Regions from separate parts of the Erwinia sp. V71 genome, predicted to be linked through region 2. Evidence: predicted binding sites of a transcription regulator. Region 2 holds the regulator's gene; the other holds the start of a gene.
What was found. The regulator PurR, encoded in region 2, represses purine synthesis genes. The targets are predictions, from matches to a motif close to CANGCAAACGTTTGCNTG.
Positions count from the first base shown of each region.

Region 1: a site for PurR is predicted at 4,109-4,126, ahead of cvpA (colicin V production protein). Genes of this name have one in related genera too.

Region 1 covers NZ_CBFFRK010000067.1:2,040-17,087, reverse strand. Annotated here, with positions in the region: gene hisJ (histidine ABC transporter substrate-binding protein HisJ) at 1-716, opposite strand, end outside; gene ACSZO1_RS14230 (UbiX family flavin prenyltransferase) at 1,185-1,754, opposite strand; gene purF (amidophosphoribosyltransferase) at 2,014-3,531, opposite strand; gene cvpA (colicin V production protein) at 3,568-4,053, opposite strand; gene dedD (cell division protein DedD) at 4,485-5,249, opposite strand; gene folC (bifunctional tetrahydrofolate synthase/dihydrofolate synthase) at 5,239-6,510, opposite strand; gene accD (acetyl-CoA carboxylase, carboxyltransferase subunit beta) at 6,593-7,489, opposite strand; gene ACSZO1_RS14200 (DedA family protein) at 7,643-8,302, opposite strand; gene truA (tRNA pseudouridine(38-40) synthase TruA) at 8,323-9,123, opposite strand; gene ACSZO1_RS14190 (aspartate-semialdehyde dehydrogenase) at 9,123-10,133, opposite strand; gene pdxB (4-phosphoerythronate dehydrogenase PdxB) at 10,342-11,469, opposite strand; gene ACSZO1_RS14180 (DMT family transporter) at 11,614-12,516, shown strand; gene flk (flagella biosynthesis regulator Flk) at 12,624-13,664, shown strand; gene ACSZO1_RS14170 (rhodanese-like domain-containing protein) at 13,665-14,117, opposite strand; gene ACSZO1_RS14165 (PLP-dependent aminotransferase family protein) at 14,207-15,048, shown strand, end outside.
Region 2 covers NZ_CBFFRK010000033.1:11,410-26,457, reverse strand. Annotated here, with positions in the region: gene slyA (transcriptional regulator SlyA) at 1-104, opposite strand, end outside; partial or broken gene sodC (superoxide dismutase [Cu-Zn] SodC) at 443-965, opposite strand; gene ACSZO1_RS09730 (DUF1289 domain-containing protein) at 1,064-1,303, opposite strand; gene ACSZO1_RS09725 (LysR substrate-binding domain-containing protein) at 1,356-2,282, opposite strand; gene ACSZO1_RS09720 (NAD(P)-dependent oxidoreductase) at 2,394-3,038, shown strand; gene ACSZO1_RS09715 (TetR/AcrR family transcriptional regulator) at 3,217-3,810, shown strand; gene ACSZO1_RS09710 (alkene reductase) at 3,862-4,953, shown strand; gene gloA (lactoylglutathione lyase) at 5,045-5,452, shown strand; gene rnt (ribonuclease T) at 5,558-6,232, shown strand; gene ACSZO1_RS09695 (Grx4 family monothiol glutaredoxin) at 6,335-6,667, opposite strand; gene ACSZO1_RS09690 (C40 family peptidase) at 7,082-7,903, shown strand; gene ACSZO1_RS09685 (YnhF family membrane protein) at 7,979-8,068, opposite strand; gene purR (HTH-type transcriptional repressor PurR) at 8,359-9,384, shown strand; gene punR (DNA-binding transcriptional activator PunR) at 9,381-10,325, opposite strand; gene punC (purine nucleoside transporter PunC) at 10,442-11,632, shown strand; gene cfa (cyclopropane fatty acyl phospholipid synthase) at 11,962-13,110, shown strand; gene ACSZO1_RS09660 (riboflavin synthase subunit alpha) at 13,147-13,797, opposite strand; gene ACSZO1_RS09655 (MATE family efflux transporter) at 14,042-15,048, shown strand, end outside.

The DNA of each region.
Region 1 (15,048 bases), on a different contig from region 2:
ATCTCAGCGAAAGCTTTGTCGATCGCCGCTTTCAGCTCAGTTTCATCTTTACGCAGCCCGATACCGGTGCCGACACCAAAGATTTTGTCATCTTTCACTGCCGGACCCGCAAACGCATAGTCTTTACCGACAGGCTGTTTCAGGAAGCCTTCGCTGGCCGCGACTTCATCCTGGAATGCCACATCGATACGACCCGCGGTCAGATCCTGATACACCAGATCCTGGTTAGCATACGGGGTCACCGTCACACCCTTTGGCCGCCAGTTCTGGTTGGCGTAAGTTTCCTGGGTGGTGCCCTGCAGCAGACCGACGTTTTTGCCTTTCAGCGACTCAATCGTTGGCTGAATCGGCGAGCCTTTTGGCCCGATCAGGCGTGAGTTAGCGGCGTACAGCTTGTCAGAGAAGGCGATCTCCTGCTGGCGCTTTTCGGTAATGGAGAGAGAAGAGATGATGATGTCGATCTTCTTCGCTTTCAGCGACGGGATCAGCGCATCAAAGTCGCTTTCCACGTAGGTACATTTTGTTTCAATGCGTTTGCAAATCTCGTTGGCCAAATCGATGTCAAAACCGACCAGCTGACCCTGCGCATTTTTCGATTCAAACGGTGCGTAGGTCGGGTCAGTTCCGACACGCAGATTTTTTGGCACAGCAGCAAATGCGCTGCCCGCGCTGGATAAAGCCAGCAACAGAGAAAGAGCCAGTACCTGCTTTTTCATAAATTACCCTCAAGTAAAGTGCTTTTGTTATGGTCTGGATGATGTGTGTTTGCGCTCTTTGTTTTGCAAATTTCATACCAGTTCTGACGCTGGTTAGCGGGCAAAGAGCACGGGCGAAACGTCAGGCGCGGAACACGCCAGAACGCGACGTTGATACCCTGAATAATTCGGGTGGCAGGCAGGCGGCGAATCCCGGGAGCTTACACCAGTAAGTGACCGGAGTGAGCGACAAATCGGCCAAAGGCTGATTTGAACGCCGTTTGCAGCACCCCCAGCGGAGCGAGGACCGGTTAAGATCCGGGTAAGAAAGCCAGCGCACCTGCAACCTGAAGTATGACGGGCATATCAGGGAAAATATATCAGGGTTGTCATTTCATGGTGGCAACTATGTTGCATTTTGGTGCGCGCGATGCACGAAAAGTGATCCAGACTGGATTGTCGCACCAAAACAGGGCGCTCAGTGAAGCGTTATGCACCCTGCCAGCGCGTAAACAGGTCTTGCGACAGCGAAATATCAAACTGGTCCAGTACGCGATTGACGGTCTGATCGACAATGTCCTGCACCGTTTCCGGTCGGTGATAGAAAGCAGGTACAGGCGGCATAATAATCGCCCCCAGTTCCGCCGCGCTGGTCATCAGACGCAGATGCCCGAGATGCAACGGGGTTTCACGCACACACAAGACCAGCCGACGCCGCTCTTTCAGCACCACATCCGCCGCGCGGGTCAGCAGGCCATCTGTATAGCTGTGAACAATGCCGGAGAGTGTTTTCATTGAGCACGGCAGGATCACCATACCTTCGGTTTTATACGAACCGGATGAAATACTGGCGGCAATATCACGTGCGTCATGTACCACATCCGCCAGCGCCTGCACATCACGCAGCGAGTAATCGGTTTCCAGCGCCAGGGTCTGACGCGCTGACTGACTCATTACCAGGTGGGTTTCCACTTCCGGGACATCCTGCAATACCTGTAGCAGACGTACGCCGTAAATTGCGCCGCTGGCGCCGGAAATGCCGATAATCAGTCGTTTCATGCTGTTGCCTTTTACTTCTCAGAGATTGCGCAAGTGTGAACTTTGGCGGGGGAAATTACAACTGATGCGGTGAGAGTTTAGGCAGGGACTGAAGGGGCAGAGGGGAAAGAAAGATAAGGGATTGCCCCATACAGCCCCTTCCCCCATAAGATGGGGGAAGGCTGGGATGGGGGAGAAAACAACGCAGAACGTCATACTTAGTCGTCAGCCCCCCTCCCTGCCCCTCCTCCATGTTATGGGGAGGGAACCGGCACGGAGATTACCCTTCGTTATGCAACTCGAGGTTTTCCACTTCATTCTGCCGCGCCATGGCTTTGGCATCGTCGTTACGCAGTGACTGGAGATACTCCAGATACTGCTGATCAACGTCTTTCGTTACGTACACGCCGTTAAACACCGAACATTCGAACTGGGCGATATCCGGGTTCTCTTCGCGCACCGCTTCGATCAGGTCGTTAAGATCCTGGAAAATCAGCGCATCCGCACCAATAATCTGACGAATCTCTTCCACTTCACGGCCATGAGCAATCAGTTCCGTCGCACTCGGCATATCGATGCCATAGACGTTCGGGAAACGAATTTCCGGGGCAGCGGAAGCCAGATAAACCTTTTTCGCGCCCGCTTCACGCGCCATCTCGATAATCTGCTCCGAGGTGGTGCCACGTACGATAGAGTCATCCACCAGCAGCACGTTCTTGTCGCGGAATTCCGCACGGTTGGCGTTCAGTTTACGACGCACCGCGCTGCGACGCAGCTGCTGGCCCGGCATGATAAACGTACGACCAACGTAACGGTTTTTCACGAAGCCCTGACGGTACGGCTTATTCAGGATATTGGCGATTTCCAGTGCGATATCGCAGGAGGTTTCCGGAATCGGGATCACCACGTCAATGTCCAGATCTTCCCATTCGCGCGCAATTTTCGCACCCAGCTTGGTGCCCATACGCACACGGGCGCTGTACACCGAAATCTTATCGATAAAGGAGTCAGGACGGGCGAAATAGACATACTCGAACAGGCAGGGATTGCTTTTCGGGTTTTCCGCGCACTGACGGGTAGAAAGCTGACCTTTCTCGGTGATGTACACCGCTTCGCCCGGCGCCACATCGCGCAGGAACTCAAAGCCCAGCGTATCCAGTGCCACGCTTTCCGACGCCACCATATACTCAATGCGGCCATCATTCATTGCGCGCTTGCCGATCACCAGCGGACGAATGCCGTTAGGATCGCGGAATGCCACCATACCGTGGCCGATAATCATCGCCACACATGCGTAAGCGCCGCGCACCTTCTGGTGCACTGCCGCCACCGCAGCAAAAATGTTTTCTGCTTCCAGCGGGTAATGCTGAAAACGATCCAGCTCCTGCGCAAAGATGTTCAGCAGGATCTCGGAATCAGAGGTGGTATTGACGTGACGGCGACCACTCTCAAACAGCTGCTTACGCAGCTCGTGTGCGTTAGTCAGGTTGCCGTTGTGTGCAAGGGTAATGCCGTAAGGAGAGTTCACGTAGAAGGGTTGCGCTTCAGAAGCACTGGAGCTTCCGGCGGTCGGGTAGCGCACGTGGCCAATACCCATATTCCCCTGCAGACGCTGCATATGACGTGCTTCAAATACATCACTGACCAGACCGTTTGCTTTACGCAGACGGAAGCAGTTCATTGCATCAATCGTACAAATGCCTGCGGCATCCTGCCCACGATGCTGGAGCACCGTTAACGCGTCATAAATCGACTGGTTTACCGGCATGAAACCGGTGATACCGACAATACCGCACATGTTCTCATATCCTCATAAGCCGCACCCCCGGCGCGATTACCGGGGCAAAAAACTGGACGTGCTTTGCAGGTAGTCAAAAAACCACCTGATGATGTAACTGAACTGTGGAACCAGTTGTGACTGTTGCCAGTCCGTGCTTTTTGACAGCCCGGTGAACGTATCGAGGAAAAACAAAATGGCAGACACGATCAGTATGCCACGCAGCGCCCCGAAGCAGACACCCAACACCCTGTCAGTTCCTGACAGGCCGGTCTTTTCGACCAATGAACCTATAACATAGTTCACTATCGCGCCCACGATCAGGGTAGCGATAAAGAGTATGCCAATGGCAATGCCATTGCGAACCAGTTCGTCTTCAAAACCTGTGAACCAGACGGCAAGAAAGGAGTAGTAATGACTGGCGACAAAGAATGCGCATCCCCAGGTCACGAGAGATAATGCTTCCCGTACAAACCCGCGGATCAGGCTAACCAGAGCCGAAAAACCAACAACCGCAATTATGACGTAATCTATCCAGACCATGAACTCTTCCAGTGACAATGCCCCTGCATCCAGTTCGGGGCGAATTCTAACAGAAAAAGAAAACGTTTGCGTAGCGTTTTCCTTTGCCAGACCAAATAAAAAGGGGCGATGAAAAAATCCTCAATCGCCGCCTTTAATCTGTTTGATTTTACCTTTTCAATCGGGTTCAGGAAGTCTGTTTTCCGATTGATAATGCGCTTCGTAAGTCTTGACGGATTTTGCTTTGGCGCTGCGCCTGCTCAGGCTCGTCGCTTTACATTCGGTGCCTGCCCAGGGAACAGGGTCAGCTCCGGAAAGACGTAACATCTGTCATCCATGACAGCTCGGCCCGCGCCGTCCATGGCGCGGGACGCTTTCCTACGCTGGCCGTGTTCCCTTCGCCTTGTGCTGATTCGTTGCTGTCCGGTTTCAGGTGCATCGTGCATTGCGTTTTATCGCGCGCTGTAAGACTTCACCACACCGCCGAGGCCGGAGATATTTTTCAGCTCCGCCACTGCGTCCTGCATCTTCGCTTTCGACGCATCCGGGCCAACATAAATGCGGGTAATCTGCCCCTGCACTGGCGTGGAAGGCACGGTATAAGCACGATACCCCGACAAACGCAGCTGCGCGACAATCTCATTCACTTTTGCGGCGTTCTTCAGTGCACCCAGCTGTACCACATACGCCTGACCTGTCGGCGCCTGCTCCGGTTTCGGCTGTTCGGCCGGTTTTGGCTGTTCAACGGGTTTCGGTTGCTCGACCGGCTTCGGTTGTTCAACAGGTTTCGGCTGCGGTTTAGGTTGTTCCACCGGTTTTGGTTGCGGCTTCGGTTGCTCCACTGGTTTTACCGGCTGTGGTTTAGGCTGGGGTTGCGCTGGCGCAGCCTGCATCGGCGGCGGTGACACCACCGTCGGCTGGCTGTTGCTCTGCGGCTGGGGCGCGCCCTGCTCCGCCGCCTGCATCTCTTCGTCGTCGCTGCTGTTTGCGCCGACGGCTTCCTTCGCCCCTTCCGGCGGCTGCGCTGGCAGCGACTGGCTCACCGGCGGCACCATATCGGTATCCTGCTGATCATCCGGTTTCGGCACCAGCGGGATCGACGCAAACTCTTCCTGATAATGTTTTTTCTTACCGTCCAGTAAACCCGGTAAAACAATAACGCCCACGGCGACCAGAATTACAGTTCCGACTAAACGGTTCTGAAACTTACTTGCCACTTCCGTTCTCCGTTTCCAGCACTTCCATTACATGCGCCACGGTGTGGAACGAACCACACACCAGCACAATATCCTGTTTCTGCGCCTGCTGCTGCGCGGCATGCCACGCTTCCGCGACATGGGTAAAACCCTGCGCCTGCGACGGCAGATGCGCCAGCAGCTCTTCTGCACTGGCGCCACGCGGCCCTTCCAGTGGTGCACAGTACCAGTTATCCACCTGTGGCACTAAACAGGCAAGGGTTCCGGCAATATCTTTATCATGCAACATCCCCACCACCGCATGCACTTTCCCTTCGCGCGGCACTTCCGCCAGACGTCCAGCCAGATAAGCAGCAGCATGAGGATTGTGCGCGACATCGAGGATCACCTGCGGCTGATGACTGATGGTCTGAAAACGCCCGGGCAGCACGGCTTTATCCAGCCACTGGCGGATCACCCCGTCATCGACCACCAGCGTCGAGGCGCGCAACGCCGCCAGCGCTGTCGCGGCATTCGGCAGTGGCACCTGCGGTAAGGGCAGGCCGGCTAAGCTGCCCTGCGCATCGCTGAAGGTCCAGCTGTCGCCGTCACGGCTATAGCGCCAGTCACGATCGCGCTGCAGCAGCTGAGCACCGAGGTTATCGGCCACCTGCGCAATGGTGTGCGGCATCTCCGGTTCACCCACCACCGCGGGTTTACCGCCGCGAAACACGCCTGCTTTTTCGCGGCCAATGCTTTCGCGATCCGGCCCCAGCCAGTCAGTATGGTCAAGCGCAATACTGGTAATCACCGCCACATCAGCATCAACGATATTGGTGGCATCAAGGCGACCACCTAAACCCACTTCCAGAATCACCACATCCAGTGCCGCCTGCTTAAACAGCATCAACGCCGACAACGTGCCGTATTCAAAATAGGTTAAGGAAGTCTCGCCACGCCCGGCCTCAATGGCGGCAAAGCTGGCGGTATGTGCCGATTCGGGCAGTTCAGCTCCCTGGATACGCACACGTTCGGTATAACGCACCAGATGCGGGGAGCTGTAGACGCCGACGCGATAGCCCGCAGCCATCAGCAGGGTTTCCAGCGTGCGGCAGGTGGTGCCTTTGCCGTTGGTGCCCGCTACAGTGAAAACGGTCGGGGCGGGTTTGAGCAGATCAAGTTGCTGCGCGACGCGGCGGATACGATCCAGTCCCAGTTCGATAGCCTGAGAGTGTAAATGCTCAAGATAATAAAGCCACGTGGCCAGAGGCGACGTGGCTTGAGGAATTGATAGCTTTTCCATGTGTCCCGTTCACAAGTTACGGTTCATTGGCGAAAGGTACAGCCGCACGCTCGCGGCGACCGCTGTACCTTTCCATCATCTGTCAGGCCTCGCGCGGTGCCGGAGCGACGTCCGCATCAGGCTGCGGTGCTGGCAGATTCATCAGCCTGGAGAGAATACTGGCCAGTTTGAAACGCATCTCTGGGCGACGGACGATCATGTCGATCGCACCTTTCTCCAGCAGGAATTCACTGCGCTGGAAGCCCGGCGGCAGTTTTTCACGCACGGTCTGTTCGATAACACGTGGACCCGCAAAACCAATCAGCGCTTTAGGTTCAGCGATGTTCAGATCGCCCAGCATTGCGAAGCTGGCGGAGACGCCACCCATGGTCGGGTCGGTCAGCACAGAAATATACGGCAGACCACGCTCCTGCATTTTTGCCAGCGCAGCACTGGTTTTCGCCATCTGCATCAGCGACATCAGCGCTTCCTGCATACGCGCGCCACCACTGGCAGAGAAACAGATCAGCGGACAGTTATCTTCCAGCGTCTGCTCAACCGCACGCACGAAACGTGCGCCGACCACAGAACCCATTGAGCCACCCATAAAGGAGAACTCAAACGCTGCGGCAACGATCGGCTGACCATGCAGGGTGCCTTTCATCACGATCAGGGCATCTTTCTCACCCGTCTCTTTCTGCGCCGCTGTCATACGATCTTTATACTTTTTTGAATCCCGGAACTTGAGCAGATCCTTTGGTTCCAGTTCGCTACCCAGCTCAACCAGCGAGCCTTCATCCAGCAGGCTGTGCAGACGATCGCGGCCATGCATACGCATATGGTGATCGCATTTTGGGCAAACTTCCAGATTGCGTTCCAGCTCGGCGCGGTACAGAACCTGCCCACAGCTGTCACACTTGGTCCAGACCCCTTCAGGAATACTTGCTTTACGCGAAGGGGTGATGGTGCTCTTGTTGAGAATTCGTTCAATCCAGCTCATTGATGACCTTTCTGTTTGAACCTGGTGAAACCAGTTTTCTTGTTGCTGCTGAAAGCGATTTCAGCAGGCCGTAAATGTCGCTCATTAAACCATAACCTGCGGTTGCTGTGGACAGAAATCTGGTCCGTCCGCCACAGTTATGGTGTTTTGTGGTTATTGTTTCTGCTGACGGGCCGCGCGGCGATGGCGTATCACTTCGATAACGCCCGGCAGAATCGATACAATAATAATCGCCACAATCAGTAATTTCAGGTTTTCCTGCACAATCGGCATATTACCGAAGAAGTAGCCCGCATAGGAGAACAGTAACACCCACAACAGGGCGCCAGCCACGTTGAACATGGCAAAATGACGATAGGACATATGTCCCATTCCGGCAACAAATGGCGCGAAAGTCCGCACAATCGGGACGAAACGCGCCAGGATGATGGTTTTCCCGCCATGGCGCGCGTAGAACGCATGGGTTTTATCCAGGTAGCTGCGACGGAAAATTTTCGAGTTCGGATTACTGAATAGCCGTTCGCCAAACAGTTTGCCGATGGTGTAGTTCACCGCATCCCCCAGGATGGCCGCAACCACCAGCAGTGTCACCATCAGATGCACGTTGAGATCATTGCCCGGCAACGATGCCAGCGCGCCCGCCACAAACAGCAGTGAGTCGCCCGGCAGGAACGGCGTGACCACCAGACCGGTTTCGCAGAACAGAATCAAAAACAGAATGGCGTAAATCCAGATGCCATACTGCGCAACCAGCTCCGCCAGATGAACATCAATGTGCAGGATAAAATCGACCACAAAACGAATCAGATCCATAACTTTCCCTTCACTCCTGTTTAATCCTCAAGGAACAGTGGTCCCATTGGCGGACGTGGTAACGCAAAATGCTCAGGATAATCCACCGCCACCAGATACAAGCCTTCCGCTTTCGCGGTTGCTGCAGCCAGCGTGCGATCTTTTGCCGCCAGCAGCTCCGCCATCCAGCCTTCATGCTGGTTGCCGCAGCCAATCTCCAGCAAACTGCCAACAATATTGCGCACCATATGGTGCACAAAGGCATTCGCTTTGATATCGACCACAATGTAGCTGCCATAGCGCGCCACATTGAGATGCATCACGTTGCGCCACGGCGTGCGCGACTGACATTGCACCGCGCGGAATGACGTAAAATCGTTCTCACCGAGCAGACACTGCCCGGCACGGTGCATCTTCTCCGCATCCAGCGGATGATAAAAATGGGTCACACCCGCGCCCAGAATCGCCGGACGCAGCCGCTGATTGTAAATCACATATCGGTAACGCCGCGCCGTGGCGCTAAAGCGGGCATGAAATTCGTCCGGCACCGCTTTCACCCAGCGCACCGCGATATCATCCGGCAGGTTGGCGTTCACCCCCAGCGTCCAGGCGGAATCCTTACGCTGCGAGGTGGTTTCAAAATGCACCACCTGACCGGTGCCATGCACGCCAGCATCGGTACGCCCGGCGCAGAACACATTGACCGGGTGATTAGCGACCTGCGACAGCGCCTGCTCCAGACGCGCCTGCACACTGCGCACTTCCTGCTGGCGCTGCCAGCCGTAGTAACGGCTGCCATCGTACTCAATGCCCAGCGCCAGCTTGATGATGGCTTCAGACATCAGTACAGATACTCCTGCACCAGCTTCTCAGCGACTTTCACCGCCATCAGCGCGCCGCCAAAGCGGATATTGTCCGCGACTGACCAGAACTGCAGCAGCTCCGGCACGCCGTAGTCATTGCGCAGACAGCCCAGGTTCAGCTGGTCATTACCGGAAGCGTCGCTCACCTGCGTCGGATAATCATCTTCCTCAGACAGCACGATATCGTCAGCCCGTGACAGTTCGTCGCGCGCTTCATCCGCCGACAGCGGACGTAACCCTTCCAGATGCACAATCTGCGCATTGCCGTAAAACACCGGCGCCTGCACACAGCTGACCGAAATCGGCAGGCCTTCATCCTGCAGCACCTTACGCACCTGATCCACCAGGCGACGTTCCTGCGCCACGCTGCCTGCGTTATCCGGCAGCAGCGGCAGCACATTAAATGCCAGCTGGCGACCGAAGAAGTGATCGTCCGCCGGGACACCATTCAGCAGGCGCGCGCTTTCGCCCGCCAGCGAATCCACCGCCGCTTTGCCTGAGGCCGAAACGGACAGCAGGTTAGTCACCTGCAGACGGCTCAGACCCGCCTGCTCGACCAGTGGTTTGATGGCGCACAGCAGCTGACTGGTCAGGCTGTCCGCCACGCTGATAATGTTGCGGTTACGGTAGTCCGCCAGCACCTGCGGGTTGACATCTGCCACCACCAGCGGCACATCCGGGTCGAGCGCGAACAGATCGCTGCTGTCGATCACCAGGCAACCGGCACTGGCGGCCTCTTCGGCATAACGCGCCGTGGCGTCGCGACCGGCAACAAAAAACGCCAGCTGCGCCTGTGACCAGTCGAAATCAGCGGCATCGGCCACCTGCAGGGTTTTGCCGTCAAAACGGATGTTCTCTCCGGCGCTGTTCTCACTGGCCAGCAAATATAATTCACCAACCGGGAACTGACGTTCCGCCAGCAATTCCAGTAAAGCGTTCCCTACTGCGCCTGTTGCACCCAAAAGCGCAATATTCCAGCCGTCAGACATGTTGGTTTACTCCAGACAATGACACAAAAACAGAAGGCGGTGATGACACCGCCCGTTGATTCAGACTTTTCCGTTTGGCCCTTACTGCCGTGTTGTAAAGGACATTTCGTCTCCTCACCGTCAGGCTGGGCTCATTTTGTCCCTTCCCCCACTCGTGGGGGAAGGAGAAAACCGCGTCACCCGCCACTCTCGCAGCAAGGGTCAATCGCTATTGATACACCGCGTTAAAACCCAGTTTATTCAGCAGTGCCGCCGCATCAGCGTTATCGCACTGCACATGCAGCGACGACCATTCACGTCGCTCCTGGTAGTTCTTACGCAGGCGGTCAAACTCACCGGCAATCGCCGCCACTTTACGCAACGGCGCATCATCGCGGCGCACATCATACACCAGATGCACCAGACGTTTTAGCGTTGCCTGATCCAGCGGCCCGTGCAGCGTAATGCGGCCAAACTCCGGCGCAGGCAGCAGAGTATCCAGCGCCACCTGCTGTGCCTGCCCCATAAACCGGGTCCAGGCTTCAAACACCTGCGTGGTGCCACGCGCCTTGCCTTCGAGCGTGTAACCAGCGATATGCGCAGTGCCGATATCCACTTTATCCAGCAACGGCAGCGACAGCTCCGGTTCCGGCTCCCAGACATCCAGCACCACACTGAGATCGTCACGCTGGTGCAGCACGTCCAGCAGCGCGGCATTGTCCACCACCTCGCCACGGCAGGCATTAATCAGAATGCTGCCCGGCTTCAGCGCCTGCAGCAGCGCACGATCCGCCAGGTGCAGCGTCTTATACTGACCGTCGTTAAACAGCGGCGTATGGAAGGTCAGAATATCGGCTTCGGCAACCAGCGTGGCAAGCGGATGGAAATCACCGGCGTCACCGCGATCGGCACGTGGCGGATCGCACAGCAGAGTACGCACGCCGAGCGCTTCCAGTCTGGCCTGCAGACGGCTGCCGACATTGCCAACGCCGACAATCCCAACGGTGCGGTCAGTCAGCTGGAAACCGTCGCGTTCTGCCAGCAGCAGCAGTGCAGAAAACACATACTCAACCACCGCAATGGCGTTGCAGCCTGGCGCCGCAGAAAACGCAATACCCTGCTCAGCCAGAAAATCCTCATCGATATGGTCGGTTCCGGCCGTCGCGGTGCCGACAAATTTGACTGCTTTGCCGTTTAACAGCGCAGCGTTCACTTTGGTGACGGAACGCACCATCAGTCCGTCGGCGCTGTCCAGCGCATCCTGTGGAATCGCGCGTCCCGGAACAGCCACGACCTCGCCGGTACGGCTGAACAGTTCGCGCGCATACGGCATATTTTCATCTACGAGGATTTTCACGTCTTGATTCCTGCATGAATAACAGAGGGGCAATATTCTGCCATATTGTTGGCGTCGGTAACACAACAGCAGCATCGCGGGTGACGTTTCATTGCGACAAAACGCGTACACTGTTGCTGAACCTGCGCTAACAAGAGAGATACCATGAATTTTCTGTTCCCCCTGTTTGCCGTGCTGATCTGGTCGGTTAACGCCGTAGTCAGCAAGCTGTCGGCCAGCGCCATCGATCCGGCGGCGATCTCTTTCTATCGCTGGCTGCTGGCGTTGCTGACCCTGACGCCGTTTATCCTGCCCGGCGTATGGCGCAATCGCCAGCAGGTCAGGCAGCAGTGGTGGAAACTGTTTATTCTCGGCCTGCTGGGCATGGTGCTGTATCAGAGCCTGGCCTACTACGCGGCACACACCGTCAGCGCCACCTTTATGGGGATTCTGAATGCGATGATCCCGGTGCTGACTGTGCTGATTAGCCTGGTGTTGCTGCGCCATACGCCGACAGTCGGTATTGTGCTGGGGGGACTGCTGTCGTTTGCCGGTCTGGTCTGGCTGGTGAGCGCCGGTCAGCCGCAGCAGTTGCTGAGCCACGGCCTGGGCAAAGGGGAAATCATGATGTTCGCTGCCTCGGCGTCCTACGCCCTGTATGGCGTACTGACCAAACGCTGGTCGATTGCCCTGCCCGGCTGGCAGAGCCTGTATGTGCAGATTGTGTTTGGCGTCCTGCTGCTGACACCAGGCTTTATTGCCGCGCCAGATGTCACGCTGACAGCGCAGAATATCCCACTGGTGCTGTTCGCCGGCATTCCGGCCTCGCTGATTGCGCCGTTCCTGTGGATTGAGGGCGTGCATCGCATGGGGGCCAATACCAGCTCCATCTTTATGAATCTGACCCCCATTTTCACCGCCATTATCGCGGTGCTGTTTCTGCATGAGTCGTTACAGAGTTATCACTACATCGGCGGCGGCGTGACCCTGCTCGGCGTGATCCTCGCCCAGCGGCTACGCACACCGCTGCTGAGCAGCAGAAGTACCGCCAGCCAGAGCCAGGGTTAATTCCGCCGACACCTGGCGATTCCGCGACGGGATTGTTATCATAGCCAATTACTATCCCGTCGTTCCGGCGTGCCCCGGATGTTGACCTGTTTTGAAAGGATGATGTTATGCAACCTCTCAGTGGCCCCGGTGCACCGCTTCCCGGCGATCGTGCAACGCTCGCGACGCAGCCTGGTCAGGCGCGCGCAGGCAGCGCAGGTGATCAACCGCTCTCTCCCGCTCAGCGCACCACGCTGGAACGCCTGATTGTACGCATCATGTCGCTCAGCACGCTGAAACCTGCCGAACTGTGGGCCGGACTGCGCCATGAAGTAGGGGTGAAAAACGACGGTGAACTGCTGTCGCGCCACTTCCCCGCCGCCGAACAGTTTCTCAACACCCGTCTGACCCAGGTGCAGGAAAGCCATGCCACGCGTCAGCTGTTCCAGCAACTGACCGATCTGCTGCCGCAGGGCAACAATCGCCAGGCAGTCAGCGATTTTATCCGTCAGCAGTTTGGCCAGACGGTGCTGAGTTCACTGACTCAGGATCAGCTGTATCAGGTGGTCACCATGCTGCAGAATGGTCAGCTGGCGATCCCGCAGCCGCAGCGCAGCAGCGTCACCGATCGTACACTGTTACCTGCAGAGCATCACACGCTGAACCAGCAGATTGTCCGACTGGCGGCGGCGACAGGCGAGTCGCCGGTCAAACTGTGGAGTTCAGTGCTGCAGCTGGTTAATCTCAACAGTGGCGATCCGATTCCGTCACGCCACTTCCCGCTGCTGACGCAATATCTGCAGGCACGTCAGACACTGACGCAGCACAGCGCGCCTACGTTGCAGCAGGTAGAAGCATCACTGAAACAGCCACTGTATCACAACGAGCAGCAGCAGCTGGAGCAGTACAGCCTGCAGCGTTTCCAGGCCACGCCGCAGATGGTGCTGACTGCCGCACAGGCGCAGGATCTGCTGAATGTCATTTTCAGCCGCCGTGCCGAAAAACAGCTGGAGATGCCGCTGGCGGACAGCGAACTGAACCCGAAACCGATTTACCATCCGCTGGTCGGCACCCTGCCTTCCGTGCTGCAGCCACTGGCGAACCGCCCGACGTTTACCGCCTTTGCCGTGGTGGTGGTCGTGCTGTTCCTGATGTGGGTTTTACTGTAATTAGCAGCCGCAGTCGGCAGGCACTGCTGATTGCGGCCAGTTTCCTGGTTCATCTCCCTGCGCCAGCGGATGATTATCGCGTCGCCAGAAGTCCAGCCCGCCGATCAGCTCTTTGACCTGAAAGCCCGTCGCCGCCAGCTTCCACGCCCCTTTGGTCGACCCGTTACAGCCGATGCCATCACAATAGGTGATATAGACTTTGCTGCGATCCAGCTGCGCGGTGCTCTCCGCCGTCATCAAACGGTGGGGAAAACTGACCGCACCACAAATATGTCCGGCGCGGTAGGCATCGGCTGAACGGGTGTCGATCACCACAATGTCACTCACGCCGCGCGCTAAATCTTCCGCCACGTCCCAGGCATCAGCGTAGTACGCCAGTTTCTGTCGCAGCCATTGTTCGCTCTCCTGTGCCGTCGGGGGTGGAAAAGCCAGTACAGATGAATGTGGGTGCATATTGCTCTCCTGCCAGTGTTATATCGCCATGATATGCTAAATTGGTCTTATTCCTGATACCCATTCCAGAACAACAACAAGACCCATTTATGGCCATCATGACAACTCCGCTGATCGCCCTGTTTGCTTCACAGCAGGGCCATACCCGCCGCGAACGGCTCAGCGCCACACTGCGTCAGGCGATTGCCGATGGCACGCTGCAACAGGGGCAGCGTTTGCCCTCCTCGCGGCTGATGGCACAGGATCTCGGCCTGTCTCGCGTGACGGTGGAAGCCGCCTACAGTCAGCTGGAAAGCGAAGGTTATCTGCAGCGGAAAATCGGCCGGGGCACCTTTGTCGCTATCGCGATGCCATCCGCAGCAAAACGCGCAGACAACACCCCGCTACCCGTGACGCTTTCTGCACGTGGTCAGCAGATTGTCGCCACCGGTGGCTGCTTCGATCCGCTGTTTCCGCAGGCGTTTGCCGCTGGCTCGGCGGAGCTGCGCGCCTTTCCGCATGCGCTCTGGCGCCGTATCAGCGCCAGCCAGCAACGTCATCATGGCGAGCAACTGATGCGTTATGGTGATGCTCAGGGTTACGCGCCACTACGCACCGCGGTGGCACGTTATCTGGCGCAGTCACGCGGCGTGCAATGCGATGCCGCACAGGTGATGATTCTCACCAGCTCCCAGCAGGCGCTGCAGATGCTGTCGCTGCTGTTACTGGACAGCGGCGACACGGTGTGGATGGAGGAGCCCGGTTATTCCGGCGCACGTAATGCGTTTATCAGCACCGGTGCCCGGCTTTTTCCGCTCACTCTGGACCTCGAAGGGGCGCAGCTGCCCACAGATGCAGTGCCGGCAGTGCCAAAACTGGTTTATCTCACGCCATCGCATCAATACCCGACAGGTGTCACCATGAGCCTGCCCCGTCGGCTGGCGTGGCTACG
Region 2 (15,048 bases):
ACCCAATGCGTTTGGGTGAGCTCCAGCGGCTTAAGCCGTTGATCAATCAAAGCGCGCCATATGCGCACCAATCGTGCCAGGTACGTTCCTAGTGGCGTATCCATTTCATCTCCTTATAATTAGCTTGCTAGCTATCAAGCTTGATTCTAGCCTATTCTGCGAGTTTACGGGACAAAATACAAATTCCCGGCTAACACTCTGTGTCAGCAGCGTGTAAATCCGTCTGCCTCGTAGGCCTCGCGCGGAATAGCTTCGCCTGCCAGCTGCTTCATTTCCTTATGTTGTCGCCTCATAGGTTGGGCTGATCGGCGTCAACAACCTATTGCACCACAAAATATCGCACAGGGAGTTAAACGAAGGGTAAATAAATCGCGGGAGAACTCATGATCGGGAGTGATGGTACAGAAACTGACCCGCACAGCAGTGTGCGGGTCATGGCAGATCACTGAATAACGCCGCAGGCAAGGCGTTCACCGCCACCGCCCAGTGGCTGAGGATGATCCGAGTGATTATCACCGCCCGCATGCACCATCAGCGCTTTACCGGCGATTTGTGCCAGATGCTTAATTCGCGGTGCCAGCAGCGGATAGGTTGCGTTGCCATCACTGGTGACCACCAGTGCCGGCAGATCGCCTAAATGCCCTTCCTGATAAGGTCCGAGGTGCTTAGCGGTCTTGCCGGGATCAAGATGGCCGCCTGCGGCTCCCGCCGCCACGGTTTTCCCCCCCGGTGGTGGCAGGTTCACAGCTGCCATTGGCATGAATATGGAAGCCGTGTACACCGGGCGGCAGGCCGTGTAAATCAGGCATGAACTCCAGCCCATAGGCGGTTTCCGTAATCGTCACCTGCCCGATGGCGTCGCCCGTTCCCTGCGGCGTCACCTGGTGCAGTTCGACCTTCTCACTGGCGGCCTGTGCACCAGCACAAACCAGCAGCGCTGCGGCTGCTAACGTATAACCTTTCATTGTCGCTCCTTTACAGGGTTACCAGACCCACTAAGCCTGGTTGCTTTTGCGCGCAAGGGGCAACAAAAAAAGCGCATTTCATTCTCTGGCGCAGCCCGCTAAAACAGCGATGGCTGATCTGTCTCCTGCGGCGGCTCGTGCTTTCCGGCACGTTGCAGGCGCAGCAAACGCTGGCGGCACAGACGCAGCACCTCGCGTTTTTGCGCGTCAGTGAATTTCATCCAGTGAAAGCGTTCATCGCGGCTGCGCATGCAGCCACGGCAATAGCCGCGATCATCTGCCTGGCAGATGCCCCGGCACGGGCTTGGCACCGGGAAAAACTCAAGCTGCTCGGCCACCTGCACTCCTGATTAACAACATCATAACAACACTGATTCTATTGAAGACTGCTCAGGCGCGTTGTGCAAGCATCTGTGCGTTATTTCGCCGGAAATAATCACGTAAAGCCTGTAATGCCTGACGTGTTTTTTCCGGCACTACCCGCTCCTGCGTTAGCGCCGTCAGGCGAATCGCTGCGGGACGCCACTCCGGCAGCAGTAACATCAGCTCACCGCTGCGCAGTTTGTCCTGAACTTCGAACAGCGGCTGCAGCGAAATACCCTGTCCGGCCAGCGTGAAATCGCGCACCACGTTCATGCTGTCGCTCGACACCTGCCCTTCGGCAATACGCAGCTTCTGCGGCGGATAATGCGTATGGTGCAGTTCAATTACCCGCCCGTGATTCTGATTAACCGGAATACCGCTGATCCAGCGATGATGCACCAGATCCTGCGGCGTTTCCGGTACGCCATGCGCGGAGAGATAGCGCGGCGCGGCACAAATCACCAGCGGCCACTCGACCAGCTGATGGGCAATCAGGCTGGTATCCGTCAGCTGGCGATTGACGCGCAGCGCGATATCGATGCGATATTCAATCATATCGAGCACATTGTCGGTGGCGATAATACGCAGCTGCAGACCGGGATGTTGCTGCAGCAGCGGAGCCAGCGCCTCGCACAGCGGCTGACCACCGATGCCCACCGTGGAAGAGATACGCAACTCACCACTCAGCGTATCGCGTATCTCTGCCAGCCGTTGCCCGGCATCGTGCGCACTGCTGAGCATCGCTTCACAGCCGGGATAAAAGGCCGCACCGGCGTCTGTCAGCGTCAGTTTGCGGGTTGAACGATGCAGCAGAGGGACACCCACCGCGTTTTCCAGCTGGCGCAGATGCTGACTGACCGCCGACGGCGAAATCCCCAGCCGTCGCCCTGCCGCCGCCAGCGACCCTTCTTTCACCACCATGGCGAACACCGCCATACGATTCAGATTTTCAATCATTCGTAAGTATTACTTCATTGTGAAAGTGGCAATATGGCACTTATCGCCACTATTGTTAAGGAGTAGATTGCAATCACTGAAACGAACACTTGCAAACAAGGTGAAGAAATGAAAATTACTGTGATTGGCGCAACCGGTTTTGTCGGCCCGGAAGTGGTAAAAGAAGCGCTGGCGCGCGGCCATCAGGTCACGGCGGTTTCCCGCTCTGGCAAAAATCTGCCAGAACACGCTAGTCTGCGCGTCGCGACGGGTGATATCCATGACAGCACCTGGCTGAGCAGCGTGCTGCAGGGGCAGGATGCGGTCATCAGCGCCTATAACCCAGGCTGGGCGGAAAGCGACCTGTATGAAAAATTCACCCGTGGCAGCGAACAGATTCTGGCTGCCGTGCGCGCCGCTAACGTAAAACGCCTGCTGGTGGTCGGTGGCGCAGGCAGTCTGCAGGTGGCACCGGGTGTGGAACTGGTCGATACCGATGCATTTCCGGCCAATATCAAACCGGGTGCGCTGGGCGCGCGTGATCTGCGCAACAAACTGCAAAGCAGCGGTGCCGATCTCGACTGGACCTATCTGTCGCCTGCCGCCCTGCTGCAACCTGGCGAGAGCACGGGTCAGTTCCGCGTCGGCAGCACTGAACTGCTGATGTCCGGCGATCAGCCTGCCGCGATCAGCGTGGCGGACCTGGCCGTGGCTATCATCGATGAAATCGAAGCACCACAGCACGTGCAGAAACAGTTCACCGTGGCATATTAAGTTATCGCCGTTGAACTATCGCTGACACCGGCATCCCGCAGCAGCTGGCGCGGGATGCCGGGTGCCGCACGTGACTGCCGCTTCCTGCCGTCCCTCTCAGCCGCCTGATGAACCAAATGTGCGCCAGCGCCCTCCTCCTCTCTTGCATCAGACCAACCGGTCTATTACCCTGTGCCCCATGAATAAGACGACCCGACACGATACCTGCGAACATCTGCTCGCCACTGGCGAGGAGCTTTGCGTTCACCGCGGCTTTACCGGCATGGGGCTGAGCGAACTGCTTGCCGTAGCGCAGGTGCCGAAGGGATCGTTTTATCACTACTTCCGTTCCAAAGAGGCGTTTGGCGTGGCGATGCTGGAGCGTTATTTTGCTCACTACCATCATCAGGTGCGTACTTTTCTGGAACAGGATGAGCAGCATCCACGCCAGCGTCTGCTGGAATACTACCGACTGGCGTATGAGCGTTTCTGCCAGGACGGCGCGTTTGCCGCCTGTCTGTCAGTAAAATTGTCGGCGGAAGTGTGTGATCTGTCAGAACCGATGCGTGTGGCACTGGATCAGGGCTCACAGGCAATTATTGCTGCACTGGCGGCGACATTGCGTCGTGCAGAGCAACAGGGTGAAGTGCGTCTCAGCGCCAGCGCTGAAATTACCGCGGATACCCTGTATATGTTGTGGCTGGGCGCCAGTCTGCAGTGCAAGATCCGCCGTGACAGTGCGGCACTTCGCTACGCATATGATGCTATCGAACGATTGCTGCCCGCCGCCTGATTTTTAAAAAATAACGTTACTAGTCGACCGGTCTAATACAGGAGTCTTGCAATGACAAAGCTGTTTACCCCGCTGAAAGTGGGCGCGATTACCGTCCCTAACCGTATTTTTATGGCGCCATTAACCCGTCTGCGCAGCATTGAGCCGGGCGATATCCCGACACCACTGATGGGCGAATATTATCGCCAGCGCGCCAGCTCGGGGCTGATTATCACCGAAGCGACACAGATTTCTTTCCAGGCAAAAGGTTATGCCGGTGCGCCAGGTCTGCATACCCCGGAACAAATCGCCGCGTGGAAAGCGATCAATGCCGGTATTCACGCCGAAAAGGGTCACAGCGCCGTGCAGTTATGGCACACCGGACGTATCTCTCACAACAGCCTGCAGCCAGGCCAGCTGGCACCGGTTGCCCCTTCGGCGATTGCTGCCAACACCCGTACCTCTCTGCGTGATGAGCAGGGGCGCACCATCCGTGAAGAGACATCCACGCCACGCGCGCTGGAAAAAGCCGAAATCGCCCAGATTGTGCAGGATTTCCGCCAGGCGGCGGTTAATGCCAAAGAAGCGGATTTCGACCTGCTGGAGCTGCACTCCGCTCACGGCTATCTGATTCATCAGTTCCTCTCCCCGGCCTCAAACCAGCGTACTGATGAGTATGGCGGCAGCATTGAGAACCGTACCCGTTTTGCCCTCGAAGTGGTCGATGCCGCGATTGCCGGCTGGAGCGCGGACCGTATTGGCATCCGTATTTCACCGCTTGGTCCGTTCAATGGTCTCGACAATGGCGACGATCAGGAAGAAGCCGCGCTGTACTACATCGCCGAGCTGGCGAAACGTAATCTGGCTTACCTGCATATCTCCGAGCCAGACTGGGCAGGCGGCAAACCTTACAGCGAAGCCTTCCGCAAAGCGATTCGTGCGATTTATCCCGGCGTGATTGTCGGCGCAGGCGCTTATACTGCAGAGAAAGGCGAAGAGCTGATTGCTAAAGGCCTGATCGATGCCGTCGCCTTCGGCCGCGTATATATCGCTAATCCGGATCTGGTCGCGCGTCTGCAGAAAAAAGCGCCGCTGAACGAGCCGAAACCGGAAAGCTTCTACGGCGGTGGTGCGGAAGGTTATACCGATTACCCGACCCTGTAATCGCCAGGCCGCAGAGGGATTTCTGCGGCAAAACATTAACATAGCGGTTAATCGTGGCTATACTGAGCGAACTAACCAAAGAGAGGACATTATGCGCTTACTTCATACCATGGTGCGCGTTGGCGACCTGCAACGCTCCATTGATTTCTACACCCGAGTGCTGGGTATGCGTGTGCTGCGCCAGAGTGAGAACACGGAATACAAATACACCCTCGCCTTTGTCGGTTACACCGAAGAGAGCGAAGGTGCGGTGATCGAACTGACCTATAACTGGGGCGTCGACAGCTACGATCTCGGCAATGCTTACGGTCATATCGCGCTTGGCGTGGATGATGTGGCGGCGACCTGTGACCGTATCCGTAATGCGGGCGGTAAAGTGACCCGTGAAGCGGGCCCAGTTAAAGGCGGCACCACGATTATCGCCTTTGTTGAAGATCCCGATGGTTACAAAATCGAGCTGATCGAAAACAAACAAGCCGGCCACGGTCTCGGCAACTAATGCCTGCGGGGCGTCCGCGCGACGCCCCTTCCTGATATCCCCTGCTGCAACCCCTTCTGAAATTTGCCATAATACGCGCTGCTTTTTTTCGTCAACGAGAACCCGATGTCTGAACCGAAAGAACTGAATTCCCTGTGCGACCGCTTTCGCGGCTTTTATCCGGTAGTCATTGATGTGGAAACCGCCGGTTTTAACGCCAAAACTGACGCGTTGTTAGAAATTGCTGCCGTCACCTTAAAAATGGACGAAAACGGCTGGCTGGAAAAAGACCAGACTCTGCATTTTCATGTCGAGCCATTTGAAGGTTCCATTCTCGTGCCGGAAGCGCTGGCCTTTAACGGCATTGACCCGCACAACCCGCTGCGTGGCGCAGTCAGTGAGCATGATGCGCTGCATGCCATTTTTAAGCTGGTGCGTAAGGGAATCAAAGACAATAACTGTAATCGGGCGATTATGGTGGCGCACAATGCCACTTTTGACCTGAACTTTATGAACGCCGCAGCAGAACGCGCCACACTCAAGCGTAACCCGTTCCATCCGTTTGTTACCTTTGACACCGCGGCGCTGAGCGGACTGGTGGTGGGACAAACCGTGCTGGCGAAAGCCTGTAAAGCGGCAGGTATTCCGTTTGACAGCACTCAGGCGCATTCGGCGCTGTATGACACCGAGCAAACCGCGGATCTGTTCTGTGAGCTGGTGAATCGCTGGAAACGCATGGGCGGCTGGCCACTGGCACCGCTGGCGGACGATGATGTAACGGATGAGAGCGACGCGGGCTGATAAGCGCCTTCCCCCGGCTGGCGGGAAGGAAAAACTGCGCATCGTTATAACGAAAAAAAGGCGGAGATTTTCGCCTTTTTTCATTCTGTACGTTAACGCGAATTATTCTGCGTCTTTGTGCTTCGCCGCCGTCTCTTTGATCAGCGTCTGCAGTTCACCGCGCTGGAACATCTCCACCACGATATCGCTGCCACCAACCAGTTCACCTTCAACCCACAGCTGCGGGAAGGTCGGCCAGTTAGCATATTTTGGCAATTCAGCACGGATGTCCGGGTTCTGCAGGATGTCCACATAAGCAAAACGCTCGCCACAGGCAGACAGCGCCTGCACAGTCTGGGCAGAGAAGCCGCAGCTTGGCAGCTTAGGGGAACCTTTCATGTACAGCAGGATTGGGTTTTCTGCGATCTGGCGCTGAATTTTTTCAACAGTACTCATATTGGCCTTCCTTAATTCGTTACTTCGTGTCAGCTATTGTAGCGGTACTGTGTCACCTGTGAAAACGACATTTTGCACCACGATAGCGCTGAAAGGCCCATTATGCCAAATCCCGGGAATAAAATAACAATTACTTCGCATTTCCGGCGATTAAAACCATTAATACCTTGCAATAATATTGGTGAGATAAGCAGCTGTTTTGGCTCATTTATGACACTGATAACATTAATAAACTGATTAATCCAAAAAGCGCTTACCTTTTGCGAAAAAGTTAGATTAGAATTGCCAGACCCTGCCGCCATGCGCGACAGACAGAATCACGGCCCCATGACTGACACCGGCTTAACAGTGTGTTGTCGTGGGATATGAGTGTGGTCCTCTCAGAGGCGAATGAGAGCTTAATCTTAAATAACCATGCGTTTATTCATCACACTATTTATGCTGGCCTTTGCCCAGCTGTTCTTTAATCTGGCGCACGCATCGCCACATACCCCTATGAATGCCAGCCAGCAAAAGGCTGAGAAGAAAAGCGCCAGCGCGGATGAGCGCCGCAAGAAACGCCCGGTCAAAACCAGCGAAAAGAAAACCAGCAACAAAACCAGCAAACCCGAAAAGAAAACCCGCCAGACTCCCGCGCAGACCACGCAAACGAAGAAGAAAACCAGCGTTGCCGCCCTCTCCCTCAGCAAAGCCAAAAACAGTGGTGAAGAGAAAAAACTGCTGGTTAAACGTTATGCGCCGCAGCGTAAACGCAAAGGCGCAGAAGAGAATGATGCCGCCAGTGTGGACAATGGCCCGTTAAAAATGAGCAAAGCGCACCGCGAGCGCTACCAGAAAGCCCGTGAAACCGCGATGAACAAACTGATGGGCCAGCTCGGCAAGCCCTATTTATGGGGCGGTAACTCACCGCGTTCCGGCTTCGACTGCAGCGGGCTGGTGTGGTATGCCTACAAAGATCTGGTAAAAATTAAGATCCCCCGCACGGCTAATGAAATGTACCACCTGCGTGATGCCGCGCAGATCAAGCGTGAATCACTGGAGAAAGGCGATCTGGTGTTCTTCCGCATCAACAATCGTGGTGCAGCGGATCATGTTGGCGTGTACCTCGGTAACGGCAAATTTATCCAGTCACCGCGCACCGGCAAAGATATTCAGATCAGCGCCCTGAGCGAAGAGTACTGGCAGCGCCACTATGTCGGCGCGCGCCGTGTGATGACGCCGAAAACCATCCGCTAACCTTGTTGCGCAAACAAAAAAACGCCTGATGCATGCATCGGGCGTTTTATTTTTAACGACTAAATTGCTGTAAAATCAGTTCAATACCGCTACAAAACTGAACGCAATAATCATCAGCAGCACGCCAACAGTGGTCATCAGCGATAACTTCAGATCAGTATCCATCTACGACTCCTTAAAAGACCCTACAAATAATACCTGTAACTATTTTCCCACAGTAGCGGGTAAAAATCTCGTGTTCTGCTCACAGCCTTGATAGAATTCCTTTTTTTCGTTGCGCAACAACTGCAACAGCGTGTGCCTGTGCCTTGCCGTGTTTCCTGACGTCAGTCTCCTTCCCGACGTCATTCAGCTGCAACATACTGACTGCTCGCCACCCTAATACGAGCATAAAACGCAAACGTTTAACTTGATTTCAATCAAAGGGTTAACATAAACCCGGGAGTACCAGTTTCATGGCAACAATTAAAGATGTGGCGAAACGCGCCGGTGTCTCCACCACCACGGTTTCTCATGTCATCAATAAAACCCGCTTTGTCGCGGAAGAGACGCGCGAAGCGGTGTGGGCCGCCATTAAAGAGCTGCACTATTCGCCAAGCGCGGTGGCGCGCAGTCTGAAGGTCAACCACACCAAATCGATTGGTTTGCTGGCGACCTCCAGTGAAGCGCCCTATTTTGCGGAAATTATTGAAGCCGTGGAAAACCGCTGCTTCGCCAAAGGCTATACGCTGATCCTCGGCAACGCGCATAACGATCTGCAGAAGCAGCGTGCCTATCTGTCGATGATGGCGCAAAAACGCGTCGATGGTCTGCTGGTGATGTGCTCGGAATACCCGGACGATCTGCTGCAGATGCTGGAAGAGAACCGTAACATTCCGATGGTGGTGATGGACTGGGGCGAGTCGCGCGGCGATTTTACCGATACGGTACTGGATAATGCCTTCGAAGGCGGTTATATGGCAGGCCGTTATCTGATTGATCGTGGCCATCGCGATATCGGCGCCATTCCCGGCCAGCAGGAGCGCAATACCGGGGGTGGCCGCCACGCCGGTTTCCTGAAAGCACTGAGTGAAGCCAATATTCCGCTGCGCGAAGAGTGGATTGTGCAGGGCGACTTTGAACCGGAATCCGGCTATCGCGCGATGCAGCAAATTCTGGCGCAGAAACAGCGCCCTACCGCGGTATTCTGCGGTGGCGATATTATGGCCATGGGCGCGATTTGTGCGGCTGATGAGCTAGGACTGCGCGTGCCGCAGGATATTTCGGTGATCGGTTATGATAATGTGCGCAACGCGCGCTACTTCACTCCGGCGCTGACCACCATCCACCAGCCGAAAGAGCGCCTGGGACAAACTGCGTTTGATATGTTGCTGGATCGTATCACCAGCAAACGCGAAGAATCGCAGACCATCGAGGTACATCCGTCGCTGATTGAGCGCCGTTCAGTTGCCGATGGTCCGTTCGTCGATTATCGCCGTTAATCTCCTGTACCGGCCACTATGCTGGCCGGTGACAGCTCTTCACGCAGCCACTCTTCATTCATCGTTTCCGCACTGCCAAGATACTCCAGCAGCCAGCTCAGCGCCGGTGAGGCACTTTGTTCCGCCCAGGTGACACAGCAGTGGCTGTCGGGGAATGCCGTCGTCAGCGTCAGCTCCGCCAGTTTGCCCTGTGCAATGAGCGGCGCAGCGAGATGCCCGGGCACCATACCGACACAAAGTCCTGCCTGCAGGCACTCCATCGCGCTGCGCCAGTGCGGTGCCACCAGCCGCCGCTGGTTATCCAGCGTCCAAGTATTGCGCCGTGGCAGATTACGTGAGGTATCTTCCAGCGCCAGTGCCGGCCACTGGCGAATGGTGTCATCATCAATCACACCGGACAGCTGTGCCAGCGGGTGCTGCGCCTGAACCACACAACGCCAGTTCAGCGCCCCCATATCGCGAAAACCAAAGCGTCCCCCGACCGGGCTCGCCTGGGTAGCGCCAATCGCCATATCCACACGACCATCATCCAGTGCATCCCAGACACCATTAAATACCTCGCAGGAGATATGCAGTTCCATATCGGGGAAATGGCGATAGAAATCCAGCACCAGCTGATTGGTACGCTGCGGTTTGACGATGGCGTCAACTGCAATACTTAACTGACCACGCCAGCCATTTGCCACCTGCTGACACTGGCGACGGGTGGCGAGCATTTTTTTGATAACAATGCGCCCCTGTTCAATAAACACCTTACCCGCTTCCGTCAGGACCACATCACGGTGACGACGTTCAAATAAGGGCACTGCCAGCCACTGCTCCAGCTGACGCACGGTATAACTGACCGCAGACGGCACACGATGCAATTCGCTGGCCGCCGCACTAAAACTGCCGGTACGCGCGACAGCATCAACCACTTCAAGAGAATGTTCTGACCACATGTTCTGCTCACAAATTTTTTGCACGCAACGGGCAAATATTAGCGTTTCACAACGCGGGATGCACCCGCTTACACTCTGCGCGTGATATTTACCTGCAAAAGAAGAGTTGTTCCCCGATGAAATCAAAAGGATTTATGATCTACCTGGCCTTGCTCAGCATGCTGGGTTTTCTCGCCACTGATATGTACCTGCCCGCCTTTGGCGCGATGCAACAGGATCTCGCGACGCAACCCGGCGCGATCAGCGCCAGTCTGAGTCTGTTTCTGGCCGGTTTTGCCTGTGCACAACTGATTTGGGGGCCGCTGTCAGATCGTATTGGCCGTAAGCCGGTGCTGATCATCGGCCTGGCGCTGTTCGCTCTCGGCTGTGCCGGGATGATGGCGGTTCATGACGCCACGCTGCTGCTGGTACTGCGTTTTGTGCAGGCCGTTGGCGTTTGTGCGGCGGCCGTCAGCTGGCAGGCGCTGGTGGTGGATCGCTACAGTGGTGCGCAGGCAAACCGCGTGTTCGCCACGATTATGCCACTGGTGGCGCTCTCGCCAGCGCTGGCGCCGTTGCTGGGCGCATGGTTACTGGAGCATTTTCACTGGCGGTCGATCTTTATTGCGCTGTTGTTGATCGCACTGGCACTGCTGATCCCGACGCTGCGTTTGCCTGCTGCTGGCCATAAAACCGCAACGGCGGAATCAGTGAGTTTTCTGCAGTTACTGAAATCACGCAGTTACAGCGGCAATGTACTGATCTATGCCGCCTGCTCCGCCAGCTTTTTCGCCTGGCTGACCGGTTCGCCGTTTATTCTCGCCGACCTGGGGCTGTCGCCCGCAGATATTGGTCTCAGCTATCTGCCACAGACCATCGCCTTTTTAATCGGCGGTTTTGGCTGCCGTACTCTGCTGCAGCGTGTTGACGGTAAACAGCTGTTACCGTGGCTGCTGCTGGGTTATGCCATCAGCGTTGCCGCGCTGTTTGCCGTGGCGCTCTCAACGCAGGCGACACTGACGGCATTGCTGATCCCATTCTGTGGCATGGCGATGGCCAATGGTGCAATCTACCCGATTGTCGTGGCTAATGCGCTGCTACCCTTCCCTCATGCCACCGGCAAAGCGGCTGCGCTGCAGAATATGCTGCAGCTGGGGCTGTGCTTTGTCGCCAGTATGGCTGTTTCTGCCTTGATTACTCAGCCACTGCTGAGTACCACGGCGATTATGCTGAGCACCATCGTACTTGCCGCGGGCGGTTATGCACTACAATTAGCCGATAGCGCGCAGGAAGAAGAAAGTCACACCCCTGCCACCTCACAGCCATAGAAATGACTTAATTAGCAAGCTAACAATAATATATTGAATATTGCCTTACGTGAGCATATACTCGTTTAAGGCAATAAATCATAACAAATAATTAACATCATTATGTCAGACCAGACAGGGTTGTCGTGGTGTTTCCTGGCAAGGCATTGACTACACACCCCTGCAAATAATACTCCGGCTACTTTGCCGGGTGTTTTTCATTCAATTTCAATCCTCTGTGTTACGTCGGATATCAGGCGCACGGTTCAGTCCGTGAGTTCTCTCACCATCCTGCAGAAATTGGCTATGCTGATTCTCAGGTTCAGATCACAACGAGTGATGGAGAAGCTATGAGTTCATCGTGTATAGAAGAAGTGAACCTGAAAGAAAACCACTGGTTTCGCATCGTCCAGGAGCTGTTACAGACAGCCGATATCGAAGTGAACGGTACGCGCCCCTGGGATATTCAGGTTAATAATCCCGAACTTTTCCGGCGAATAGTCGAACAGGGTTCACTGGGGCTGGGCGAAAGTTATATGGACGGCTGGTGGGAATGTGAACGGCTCGATATGTTTTTTCATCGGGTGCTGAAACATAAACTCGACCAGCAACTCCCCCACCATTTCAGCGATACCCTGCGTGTCGTCGCCGCGCGGCTGACCAATCTGCAGTCCAGACGACGCGCGTGGATCGTTGGCAAAGAGCATTATGATCTGGGCAATGATCTGTTCTCGTTAATGCTCGATTCCCATATGCAATACTCCTGCGGCTACTGGAAAGAAGCCTCCACGCTGGAAGAGGCGCAAAATGCCAAGCTGCAGATGATTTGCGAGAAACTGCAGCTGCAGCCCGGGATGTCATTGCTGGATATCGGCTGTGGCTGGGGCGGACTGGCGGAGTATGCCGCACGTCATTACGGCGTCAGCGTGTATGGTGTGACCATTTCAGCTGAGCAGCAGAAGCTGGCACAGCAGCGCTGCGAAGGTCTGGATGTCAATATTGTGCTGCAGGATTATCGCGATCTGGAGCAGAAATTTGACCGCATCGTTTCTGTCGGCATGTTTGAACATGTCGGGCCAAAAAATTACGCCACCTATTTTGCGGTCGCCAATCGCAACCTGAAAGCGGATGGCTTGTTCCTGTTGCATACCATCGGCGCGCTGAAAACCAATATGGATGTGGACCCATGGATCAACCGCTATATTTTCCCGAATGGCTGTCTGCCTTCCGCCCGCCATATCACTGATGCCAGTGAGCCCTATTTTGTGATGGAAGACTGGCATAACTTTGGCGCGGATTACGATACCACCCTGATGGCCTGGCATCAGCGTTTCCTCGCCAGCTGGCCGCAACTGACGCAGAACTATGGTGAGCGCTTTAAACGGATGTTTAGCTACTATCTGAATGCCTGCGCCGGTGCGTTTCGTGCGCGTGATATTCAGTTATGGCAGGTGATGTTTAGTCACGGAGTGGAAGGTGGATTGCGGGTTCCGCATTAGCAGCATGGGCGGCAGTGATGCCGCCCTTTGCGTGGTTTATTCCGCCTGCTCTTCTGCCGCGGCCGCCAGCAGTGCGGCTTCACGCTGCGCCAGTACGCGTTCCACGGTTTGCACGATAGCCTGAGTCTGCGGATCAATCTCGATATTCACTTTATGACCCAGCTTTTTACTGCCCAGCGTGGTGCGCTCCAGGGTTTCCGGGATCAGGTGCACACAGAATTTGCTTTTGGTGACATCCCCCACCGTCAGGCTGATACCATCAATACCGATATAACCTTTATGCAGAATAAATTTCATCTGCTCAGTATCCAGCGGTTTAAACCAGATTTCGCGGTTGTTTTCTGAATTAATGATTTTGCAGATCTCGGCCGTGGTCATAATGTGACCCGACATTAAATGTCCGCCGATCTCATCACTGAATTTCGCCGCCCGTTCAACGTTGATTTTGTTGCCAGTCTGCAGTTCACCCAGGTTAGTAATGCGCAGTGTCTCTTTAATCAGATCAAAACTGACAAGATCGCCATCGACCGCGGTAACCGTCAGGCAGCAGCCGTTATGCGCCACCGATGCACCCAGCTCCAGCCCAGGCAGCAGCGCAGCGGGCAGTTTCACCACGTGGGTGCGGAAATTGGTTTTTTCTTCAATCGACACCACTTCAGCGGTGCCCTGCACAATACCGGTAAACATATTTCAGGCCTCAGTCTGTTTTTGCCAATATTAACACAACTGCAATCCGGCTCTGGTAAAACTCATCAGCTATCTGTGCGCTTAGCCCGCCGCCACCCCAGTCAGAAAATGAGATTGTCACGTCTGGTCATTGGCTTACTACGTTACGACAGTTACACTATGTGATTCAATCTTCTGATTTTCTTTCCGTCGTCCGCAGGGGCGTCAATTTCGTTCACCTCTAAAAAAACAGACAAGGTGTTGTGTGCAGAAGTATCTGACAGAAGCGAGGCAGCTATTAGCCCTCGCGATCCCCGTGATCCTCGCGCAGGTCGCGCAAACCTCGATGGGTTTTGTCGATACCATTATGGCCGGTGCCGTCAGCGCCACGGATATGGCCGCCGTGGCGGTAGGCACCTCTATTTGGTTACCGACAATTCTTTTTGGTCATGGCCTGTTACTGGCCCTGACGCCAACCGTTGCGCAACTCAATGGCTCCGGACACCGCGAACGTATTGCCCATCAGGTGCGCCAGGCCTACTGGCTGGCGGGCATGGTATCGTTGCTGGTGATGGTGGTGCTGTATAACGCTGGCCATATGATTCTGGCGATGAAGAATGTCGATCCAGCGATGGCGGAAATCGCCGTGGGTTATCTGCATGCGCTGTTATGGGGTGCGCCCGGTTATCTGTTCTTCCAGGTGGCGCGTAACCAGTGTGAAGGCCTGTCCAAAACCAAGCCGGGCATGGTAATGGGTTTTATCGGTTTGCTGGTGAATATTCCGGTGAACTGGGTGTTTATTTATGGTCATTTCGGCATGCCGGCGCTGGGTGGCGTCGGCTGTGGTGTCGCGACGGCCTCAGTCTATTGGGTGATGTTCTTCGCGATAAAAGTGTGGACGCAGCGCACTGCATCGCTGCGCGATATCCGTTTAATCAACCGCTTTGATGCGCCGGACTGGAAAGTGCTGTGGCGTTTAACCACGCTCGGCTTGCCTGTCGCGCTGGCGCTGTTTTTCGAAGTCACCCTGTTTGCCGTGGTGGCGTTACTGGTCTCGCCGCTTGGCATTGTCAAAGTCGCCGGTCACCAGATAGCGCTGAATTTCAGTTCGCTGATGTTTGTCCTGCCGCTGTCACTGGGTGTGGCGACCACTATTCGTGTTGGTTTCCGGCTTGGTCAGGGGTCGCCGGAGGCCGCGCGTGTTGCCGCCTGGACTGCACAGGGCGTCGGTATTCTGATGGCCGTGTTTACCGCCACTTTCACGGTGATGTT